Regions from separate parts of the Streptomyces sp. NPDC097107 genome, predicted to be linked through region 2. Evidence: predicted binding sites of a transcription regulator. Region 2 holds the regulator's gene; each other region holds the start of a gene.
What was found. Region 2 encodes HrcA, which represses chaperone genes, less so after heat shock. Its sites were predicted from a motif close to TTNGCACTCNGNNNNNCNGAGTGCNAA; they were not measured.

Region 1: the regulator HrcA is predicted to act here: its motif matches at 1,613-1,639, upstream of groL (chaperonin GroEL).
Region 3: the regulator HrcA is predicted to act here: its motif matches at 1,205-1,231, upstream of groES (co-chaperone GroES).

The regions. Positions count from the first base shown of each region.
Region 1 covers NZ_JBIWEF010000004.1:161,377-164,648, forward strand. The annotation lists gene thrC (threonine synthase) at 1-594, shown strand, start outside; gene ACIQ1J_RS10905 (MoaD/ThiS family protein) at 591-866, shown strand; gene ACIQ1J_RS10910 (cold-shock protein) at 1,305-1,508, shown strand; gene groL (chaperonin GroEL) at 1,802-3,272, shown strand, end outside.
Region 2 covers NZ_JBIWEF010000013.1:177,383-180,654, forward strand. The annotation lists gene ACIQ1J_RS28640 (MBL fold metallo-hydrolase) at 2-736, opposite strand; gene hrcA (heat-inducible transcriptional repressor HrcA) at 928-1,944, shown strand; gene dnaJ (molecular chaperone DnaJ) at 1,945-3,081, shown strand.
Region 3 covers NZ_JBIWEF010000011.1:182,241-185,512, reverse strand. The annotation lists gene ACIQ1J_RS26015 (polysaccharide deacetylase family protein) at 1-326, shown strand, start outside; gene ACIQ1J_RS26010 (polysaccharide deacetylase family protein) at 323-1,042, shown strand; gene groES (co-chaperone GroES) at 1,378-1,686, shown strand; gene groL (chaperonin GroEL) at 1,805-3,272, shown strand, end outside.

The sequences.
Region 1 (3,272 bases), on a different contig from region 2:
GAGGGTTCCAAGACCCTCGCGTACGAGATCTGCGAGCAGCTCGGCTGGCGGCTGCCCGACCAGCTCGTCGTCCCGATCGCCTCCGGCTCCCAGCTCACGAAGATCGACAAGGGTCTTCAGGAGCTGATCAAGCTCGGTCTGGTCGAGGACAAGCCGTACAAGATCTTCGGCGCCCAGGCCGAGGGCTGCTCGCCGGTGTCCACCGCGTACAAGGCCGGCCACGACGTCGTACGCCCGCAGAAGCCGGACACCATCGCCAAGTCCCTGGCGATCGGCAACCCGGCCGACGGCCCCTACGTCCTCGACATCGCGCGCCGCACCGGCGGCGCCGTGGAGGACGTGACCGACGAGCAGGTCGTGGACGCGATCAAGCTGCTGGCCCGCACGGAGGGCATCTTCGCGGAGACGGCGGGCGGCGTGACGGTCGGCGTCACGAAGAAGCTGATCGAGGACGGCGTCCTGGACCCGTCCCTCACCACCGTCGTCCTCAACACCGGCGACGGCCTGAAGACCCTCGACGCGGTGGCCGGCACCGGCCTCACCGCCACCATCCGCCCGAACCTGGACTCCTTCCGAGAGGCTGGCCTCGCATGAGCGTGACCGTTCGCATCCCGACCATCCTGCGCACCTACACCGGCGGCAAGGCCGAGGTCGCCGCCGACGGCGCGAACCTCGGTGAGGTCATCGCCGACCTGGAGAAGAACCACACCGGTATCGCCGCCCGTGTCCTGGACGACCAGGGGAAGCTGCGTCGCTTCGTCAACGTCTACGTCAACGACGACGACGTCCGCTTCGAGCAGGGCCTGGAGACCGCGACCCCGGAGGGCGCCGGCGTCTCCATCATCCCGGCGGTCGCCGGCGGCTGACCCGCCCCTCGATTACCTCCGGTAATTGCGGTAACGCTCCGTTCATCGAATTGCCCCCTCCGTGAGAGAAGCGGAGGGGGCAATTCCATGTGGTTGAGCGCGGTAGAGTTGGGGAACGCGCTCCCGATCGGAAGATCGGGAACCCGGAATCCCTGCCGCCCGTCCGACCAGATGTAGCCAAAGTGTGGGCGTGTTTCGCGGCTTTTGTTCCTTTTGTGTGCCCCGACTTGACCCGAATTCAGGCGAATTCTTGCCACATTCCGGACCGGGTGCGTCCAGATTTCTCGTCCGATTGACCTGTTGCAGACGGCAGTTGGACAGATACATTCAGCCGCGGTCGACGCGTTCCGGCGCACGCCCCCGGTCGTGGGGGGTGAGGTCTGACCCGGGTCCGCGAAGTGCGGATCTGTGCAAGGGCCAGTAATAGGGGAGTTAGGCATGGCTCAGGGCACCGTCAAGTGGTTCAACGCGGAGAAGGGGTACGGCTTCATCGCGGTCGACGGTGGTGCGGATGTTTTCGTCCACTACAGCGCGATTCAGATGGACGGCTACCGCACCCTCGAAGAAGGCCAGCGGGTCGAGTTCGAGATCTCGCAGGGTCAGAAGGGCCCGCAGGCCGACATGGTTCGCCTCAGCGCCTGAGACGCGCGACCACGGCAAGTCAGCGGTCTTCTCCGAAGGGCCCGCACCCCATGGGGTGCGGGCCCTTCGGTCTGCCCGGAACCCGCGCCGATCCCCGAGAGGCGCTTGCACTCGGAGGGGTCGAGTGCTAATCATTGGCGTTAGCACTCTGAAGGTGAGAGTGACAACGAAGGACCGGGTCGGTGAGGCCCGCAGGCCGGGTGGGGAAGGAACCACGAGGCAGGCGAGCCGTCCGTCGCGGGCGCGGGCGCGGTCCGAAGGAATCACCCCCAGTCCTGGAGGGACCACTTCACATGGCCAAGATCATCGCGTTCGACGAGGAGGCACGGCGCGGCCTCGAGCGCGGCATGAACCAGCTCGCGGACGCCGTCAAGGTGACGCTCGGCCCCAAGGGCCGCAACGTCGTCCTCGAGAAGAAGTGGGGCGCCCCCACGATCACCAACGATGGTGTCTCCATCGCCAAGGAGATCGAGCTCGAGGACCCGTACGAGAAGATCGGCGCCGAGCTGGTCAAGGAAGTCGCCAAGAAGACGGACGACGTCGCCGGTGACGGTACGACCACCGCGACCGTTCTCGCCCAGGCCCTGGTCAAGGAAGGCCTGCGCAACGTCGCCGCCGGTGCCAACCCGATGGCCCTGAAGCGCGGTATCGAGAAGGCCGTCGAGGCCGTCTCCGCCGCCCTGCTCGAGCAGGCGAAGGACGTCGAGACCAAGGAGCAGATCGCCTCCACGGCCTCCATCTCCGCCGCCGACACCCAGATCGGCGAGCTCATCGCCGAGGCCATGGACAAGGTCGGCAAGGAAGGCGTCATCACCGTCGAGGAGTCCCAGACCTTCGGTCTGGAGCTGGAGCTCACCGAGGGTATGCGCTTCGACAAGGGCTACATCTCGGCGTACTTCGCCACCGACATGGAGCGTATGGAGGCGTCGCTCGACGACCCGTACATCCTGATCGCCAACTCCAAGATCGGCAACGTCAAGGACCTGCTGCCGCTCCTGGAGAAGGTCATGCAGTCGGGCAAGCCGCTGCTGATCATCGCCGAGGACGTCGAGGGCGAGGCCCTGTCGACCCTGGTCGTCAACAAGATCCGCGGCACCTTCAAGTCCGTCGCCGTCAAGGCCCCGGGCTTCGGCGACCGCCGCAAGGCGATGCTCCAGGACATCGGCATCCTCACCGGCGGCGAGGTGATCTCCGAGGAGGTCGGCCTCAAGCTGGAGAACGCCACGCTCGACCTCCTGGGCAGCGCGCGCAAGGTCGTCATCACCAAGGACGAGACCACGATCGTGGACGGCGCCGGCTCGGCCGACCAGGTCCAGGGCCGGGTCAACCAGATCCGCGCCGAGATCGAGAACAGCGACTCGGACTACGACCGCGAGAAGCTCCAGGAGCGCCTGGCGAAGCTGGCCGGCGGCGTGGCCGTCATCAAGGCCGGTGCCGCCACCGAGGTCGAGCTCAAGGAGCGCAAGCACCGCATCGAGGACGCCGTTCGCAACGCGAAGGCGGCCGTCGAGGAGGGCATCGTCGCCGGTGGTGGCGTGGCCCTGCTCCAGGCCTCCCAGGTCTTCGAGAAGCTGGAGCTGACGGGTGACGAGGCGACCGGCGCCAACGCCGTGAAGCTCGCCCTGGAGGCCCCGCTGAAGCAGATCGCCGTCAACGGTGGTCTCGAGGGCGGCGTCGTCGTGGAGAAGGTCCGCAACCTGACCGTCGGCCACGGCCTGAACGCCGCGACCGGTGAGTACGTCGACATGATCGCCGAAGGCATCA
Region 2 (3,272 bases):
ATCAGCGCGACACGCCGAAGCGGGCGGCCAGCGCGTCCCGTTGGGCCCTGACGAACGCCGCGTCCACCACCGCACCGTGACCGGGGACGTACAGCGCGTCCTCGCCGCCCAGGTCGAGCAGCCGGTCCAGGGCGGCGGGCCAGTGCGACGGCACGGCGTCGGGGCCCGCCTGCGGCTCACCGGACTCCTCGACCAGGTCGCCGCAGAAGACGACCTCGGGGTCGCCCGGCACCAGCACCGCGAGGTCGTGGCCGGTGTGCCCCGGGCCCACGTCGGCGAGCAGCACCTGCCGGCCGCCGCCCAGGTCGAGCGTCCACTCGCCGCAGACCTCGTGGCGGACGCGGACGAGCGCGTCGGCCGCCTCCTTTGCCCGCCGCGGGTCCAGTCCTTCCGCCACCGCGTCCGAGCGCAGCGCCTCCCGTCCGTGTCCGCCCCGCGCGAACACCGCGTCCGCGCCCACCGCGCCGTAGACCTCCGCGCCCGCGAACGCGGCGGCGCCGAAGACGTGGTCGAAGTGCGGGTGGGTCAGCGCGAGATGTGTCACACGGTGACCGGCGAGATCCCGCGCCTGGGCGCGCACCCGGGCGCCCTCGCCGAGGCTGGACCCCGCGTCCACCACCAGGGCCGCGCCGGCGCCGACGACCAGCCCCGCGGTGCAGTCCCACACCGGCAGCCGGCGCCGCCCCACCCCGGCCGCCAGCCGCTCCCATCCCAGGTCTTCCCAAGTCACCGTCACGACGACGACGCTAGCGATGCGACACCTCCGTTCACGGCGGCGCGGCCCCGGCCTTGCCGGGGGCGTACCCCACGGCCGTACACTGGGCCGGGGAAGTCTGGCACTCGCACGCTGTGAGTGCCAGGGACGGACCGTGAGACAGACGAAGACAGGCAAAACGCCGGGCGGACGACTTCGGGAGGTGTGCGCGAGTGCTCAGTGAACGCAGGCTCCAGGTGCTGCGCGCCATCGTCCAGGACTACGTCGGCACCGAGGAACCGGTCGGTTCCAAGGCCCTCACGGAGCGGCACAACCTCGGCGTCTCCCCGGCCACCGTGCGCAATGACATGGCGGCCCTGGAGGACGAGGGGTTCATCGCCCAGCCGCACACCAGCGCCGGGCGCATCCCGACCGACAAGGGCTACCGGCTCTTCGTCGACAAGCTGGCCGGCGTCAAGCCGATGACCCCGCCCGAGCGGCGCGCCATCCAGAGCTTCCTGGAGGGCGCCGTCGACCTCGACGACGTGGTGGCCCGCACGGTGCGGCTGCTCGCGCAGCTGACCCGGCAGGTCGCCGTCGTGCAGTATCCGTCGCTGACCCGCTCGACCGTGCGGCACGTGGAGTTGCTCTCCCTGGCGCCCGCGCGGCTGATGCTCGTGCTGATCACGGACACCGGCCGGGTCGAGCAGCGGATGGTCGACTGCCCGGCGCCGTTCGGCGAGGCGTCCCTCGCGGACCTGCGCGCGCGGCTCAACAGCCGGGTCGCCGGGCGCCGTTTCTCGGACGTGCCGAGCCTGGTGGAGGATCTGGCGGAGGCCTTCGGGTCCGAGGATCGCGGTACGGTCTCCACCGTGCTCTCCACTCTCCTGGAGACGCTGGTCGAGGAGAACGAGGAGCGGTTGATGATCGGCGGCACCGCCAATCTGACCCGCTTCGGGCACGACTTCCCCTTGGTGATCCGACCCGTCCTCGAGGCGCTGGAGGAGCAGGTCGTGCTCCTCAAGCTGCTCGGCGAGGCGAAGGATCCGGGCGTGACCGTCCGTATCGGTCATGAGAACGCCCACGAAGGACTCAACTCCACGTCCGTCGTGTCGGTGGGCTACGGTTCGGGCGGCGAGGCGGTTGCCAAGCTCGGCGTGGTCGGACCGACCCGCATGGACTACCCGGGAACGATGGGAGCGGTACGCGCAGTGGCACGGTACGTCGGACAGATCCTGGCGGAGTCGTAGGTGGCCACGGACTACTACGCCGTACTCGGCGTGCGCCGCGACGCTTCCCAGGACGAGATCAAGAAGGCGTTCCGGAGGCTCGCCCGCGAGCTGCACCCGGACGTCAACCCCGATCCGAAGACCCAGGAGCGGTTCAAGGAGATCAACGCCGCCTACGAGGTGCTGTCGGACCCGCAGAAGAAGCAGGTCTACGACCTCGGCGGCGACCCCCTCTCGCAGGCCGCCGGCGGTGGCGCGGGCGGCTTCGGCGCGGGTGGCTTCGGGAACTTCTCGGACATCATGGACGCGTTCTTCGGTACGGCGTCGCAGCGCGGGCCGCGCTCGCGCACCCGCCGGGGCCAGGACGCGATGATCCGCATCGAGGTCGAGCTGGACGAGGCGGCCTTCGGTACGACCAAGGACATCCAGGTCGACACCGCGGTCGTCTGCAACACCTGCAACGGCGAGGGCGCGGCCCCCGGCACGTCGGCCCAGACGTGTGACATGTGCCGCGGCCGCGGCGAGGTCTCGCAGGTCACCCGGTCCTTCCTGGGCCAGGTCATGACCTCGCGCCCCTGCCCGCAGTGCCAGGGCTTCGGCACCGTGGTCCCGACCCCGTGCCCCGAGTGCGCGGGCGACGGCCGGGTCCGCTCCCGGCGCACCCTGACCGTGAAGATCCCGGCCGGTGTCGACAACGGCACCCGGATCCAGCTCGCGGGCGAGGGCGAGGTCGGCCCCGGCGGCGGTCCCGCCGGTGACCTGTACGTCGAGATCCACGAGCTGCCCCACTCGACCTTCCAGCGGCGCGGCGACGACCTGCACTGCACGGTCACCCTCCCGATGACGGCGGCGGCCCTCGGCACGAAGGTGCCGCTGGAGACGCTCGACGGCATGGAGGAGGTCGACATCCGCCCGGGCACCCAGTCCGGCCAGTCGATCCCGCTGCACGGCCGCGGCGTCACCCACCTGCGCGGCGGCGGCCGGGGCGACCTCATCGTCCACGTCGAGGTCCTGACCCCGAGCAAGCTCGACCCCGAGCAGGAGCGCCTGCTGCGCGAGCTGGCCGCGCTGCGTGGCGAGGAGCGCCCGACGGGGCAGTTCCAGCCCGGGCAGCAAGGGCTCTTCTCGCGGCTGAAGGACGCCTTCAACGGGCGCTGACGTGGTGGTCCCGAGGGTCGTGCCTGCTTGTCGGCGTGGTGCTCGGGGGTCTGCCGGGGGTCCGGGGGTCGTTCCCCCGGGTGGGCGCTGTCAGCCCGGGCAGCAGGGGCTGTTCTCGCGGCTGAAGGACGCCTTCAACGGGCGCTGACGGGCACCGGTCACGGCGTACCGCCAGGGGCTTTCCGATGCGG
Region 3 (3,272 bases), on a different contig from region 2:
TCTGCGGCATGCAGGACGTGATCGAGGAGCGCTACGGCGAGCGCCCCACCCTCTTCCGCCCGCCCTACGGCAACTACAACCGCGACACCCTGCGCGCCGCCAAGGCCTGCGGGATCGAGTACGCCCCGATCTGGAACGAGGAGGTCTTCGCCGACCACTGGGACTACCGCGAGTGGGACCGGGAGATCCACCCCGGCGACATCGTCCTCACCCACTTCCGGGGCGCGGACGACTGGGGCGGCACCATGCGCGACATGGCCCGCGAGTTCCTCGACAAGGTCACCGCCGAGGGATACGCCGTGGCCCGGCTGGAGGACTACCTGTGAGGCGCGGGCGGTTCCGGCCGGCCGGGGCCGCCCTGGCAGCCGTACTGCTCACCGGCTGCGCCCAGTTCGCCGGCCCCGCGCAGCAGCCGGCGGCCGGTGAGCCCGCTCAGGGCGGCGACCGGGGGCAGAACCTGCCGCCCGTCGTGGACCACGTCCGCACCACGGACCGGGTCGTCTTCCTCACCTTCGACGACAGTGCCGAGCGGGACCCGCGCTTCGCCGACCTGGTCCGCGAACGGCGGCTCCCCGTCACCCTGTTCCTCACCGACACCGTCGCCGGCCCCGCGTACGGCCACTTCGCCCGGCTCCGCTCGGTCGGCGCGAGCCTGCAGAACCACACCCTGGACCACCGCTCCCTGCGCGGCCTGCCCTACGTCGGCCAGCGCGCCGAGATCTGCGGTCAGCAGACCAAGCTCAGGTCCCGTTTCGGCGTCCGTCCTCACCTCTTCCGCCCGCCCTACGGCACGTACGACACCACGACCCTGCGCGCCGCCGCCGACTGCGGTGTCGCGGCGGTCGTCCTGTGGCGGGCGGCCCTGGACGCCGGCGGCGACCTGGCCTACACCCGCGGCGAACACCGCCTCCACCCCGGCGACATCGTGTCCGTCGACCCGGACCACCCGACGGGCCTGGGCCTGAGCACCCGCACGGAACGTTTGCTGGAGACGATCGAGGAGCAGGGGCTCAGGGTGGGACGCCTGAGCGACTACCTCTGACGTCCTGCGCCGAGGTCACGCGCCGAGGTCACGCGCCGAGGTCACGCGCCGAGGTCCTGCGCCGAGGTCCTGCGCCGAGGTCCTGCGCTGACTTCTTGATGCCGGGGCGGCGGCCTCCGGGCCCCCCGCTTCCCGCCGAAATACCCCGACGCGCCGTCGGCATTGGCACTCCGCTTGACCGAGTGCTAATCGCGGTCATAGTCTCAGACCTGGCACTCCCCACTGGAGAGTGCCAACTACGCGACGGGCAGGTCCGGCACCCGCGACGACGGATCCACCTGGTCGCCACCTCAGACAGTTAACCCCGTGAGATCTCCGAAGGGGGAGGTCGGATCGTGACGACCACCAGCTCCAAGGTTGCCATCAAGCCGCTCGAGGACCGCATTGTGGTCCAGCCGCTCGACGCCGAGCAGACCACGGCTTCAGGCCTGGTCATTCCGGACACGGCCAAGGAGAAGCCCCAGGAGGGCGTCGTCCTGGCCGTCGGCCCGGGCCGCTTCGAGGACGGCAACCGTCTTCCGCTCGACGTCAGCGTCGGCGACGTCGTGCTCTACAGCAAGTACGGCGGCACCGAGGTGAAGTACAACGGCGAGGAGTACCTCGTCCTCTCGGCCCGCGACGTGCTCGCGATCGTCGAGAAGTAGTTCACCGAAGCACCTTGCTTCCCAGCTGCGCCCCTGGCTCCCGCGTCCATAAAAAGCCGGGTGTCGGGGGCGCAGTGCCGTATAACCCCAAGATTTCCGGAAGAGGGCTCACGCTCCCATGGCGAAGATCCTGAAGTTCGACGAGGACGCCCGTCGCGCCCTCGAGCGCGGCGTCAACAAGCTCGCCGACACGGTGAAGGTGACGATCGGCCCCAAGGGCCGCAACGTCGTCATCGACAAGAAGTTCGGCGCCCCGACCATCACCAACGACGGTGTCACGATCGCCCGCGAGGTCGAGATCGATGACCCGTACGAGAACCTCGGCGCCCAGCTGGTGAAGGAGGTGGCGACCAAGACCAACGACATCGCGGGTGACGGCACCACCACCGCCACCGTGCTGGCCCAGGCGCTGGTCCGCGAGGGCCTGAAGAACGTCGCCGCCGGCGCCTCCCCGGCGCTGCTGAAGAAGGGCATCGACGCGGCCGTCGCCGCCGTGTCCGAGGACCTCCTCGCCACCGCCCGCCCGATCGACGAGAAGTCCGACATCGCCGCCGTGGCCGCGCTGTCCGCCCAGGACCAGCAGGTCGGCGAGCTGATCGCCGAGGCGATGGACAAGGTCGGCAAGGACGGTGTCATCACCGTCGAGGAGTCCAACACCTTCGGTCTGGAGCTGGACTTCACCGAGGGCATGGCCTTCGACAAGGGCTACCTGTCGCCGTACTTCGTGACGGACCAGGAGCGCATGGAGGCCGTCCTCGAGGACCCGTACATCCTCATCAACCAGGGCAAGATCTCCTCCATCGCGGACATGCTGCCGCTGCTGGAGAAGGTCATCCAGGCCAACGCCTCGAAGCCGCTGCTGATCATCGCCGAGGACCTGGAGGGCGAGGCGCTCTCCACCCTCGTCGTGAACAAGATCCGCGGCACGTTCAACGCGGTGGCCGTCAAGGCCCCCGGCTTCGGCGACCGCCGCAAGGCGATGCTGCAGGACATGGCCGTCCTCACCGGCGCCACGGTCATCTCCGAGGAGGTCGGCCTCAAGCTCGACCAGGTCGGCCTGGAGGTGCTCGGCACCGCCCGTCGCATCACCGTCACCAAGGACGACACCACGATCGTCGACGGTGCCGGCAAGCGTGACGAGGTCCAGGGCCGCATCGCCCAGATCAAGGCCGAGATCGAGAACACGGACTCCGACTGGGACCGCGAGAAGCTCCAGGAGCGCCTCGCGAAGCTGGCCGGCGGCGTGTGCGTGATCAAGGTCGGCGCCGCCACCGAGGTGGAGCTGAAGGAGCGCAAGCACCGTCTGGAGGACGCCATCTCCGCGACCCGCGCCGCGGTCGAGGAGGGCATCGTCTCCGGTGGTGGCTCCGCGCTGGTCCACGCCGTCAAGGTCCTCGAGGGCAACCTCGGCAAGACCGGCGACGAGGCCACCGGTGTCGCGGTCGTCCGCAAGGCCGCCGTCGAGCCGCTGCGCTGGATCGCCGAGAACGCCGGCCTGGAGGGCTACGTCATCACCTCCAAGGTCGCCGAGCTCGACAAGGGCCAGGGCTTCAACGCCGCCACCGGCGAGTACGGCGACCTGGTCA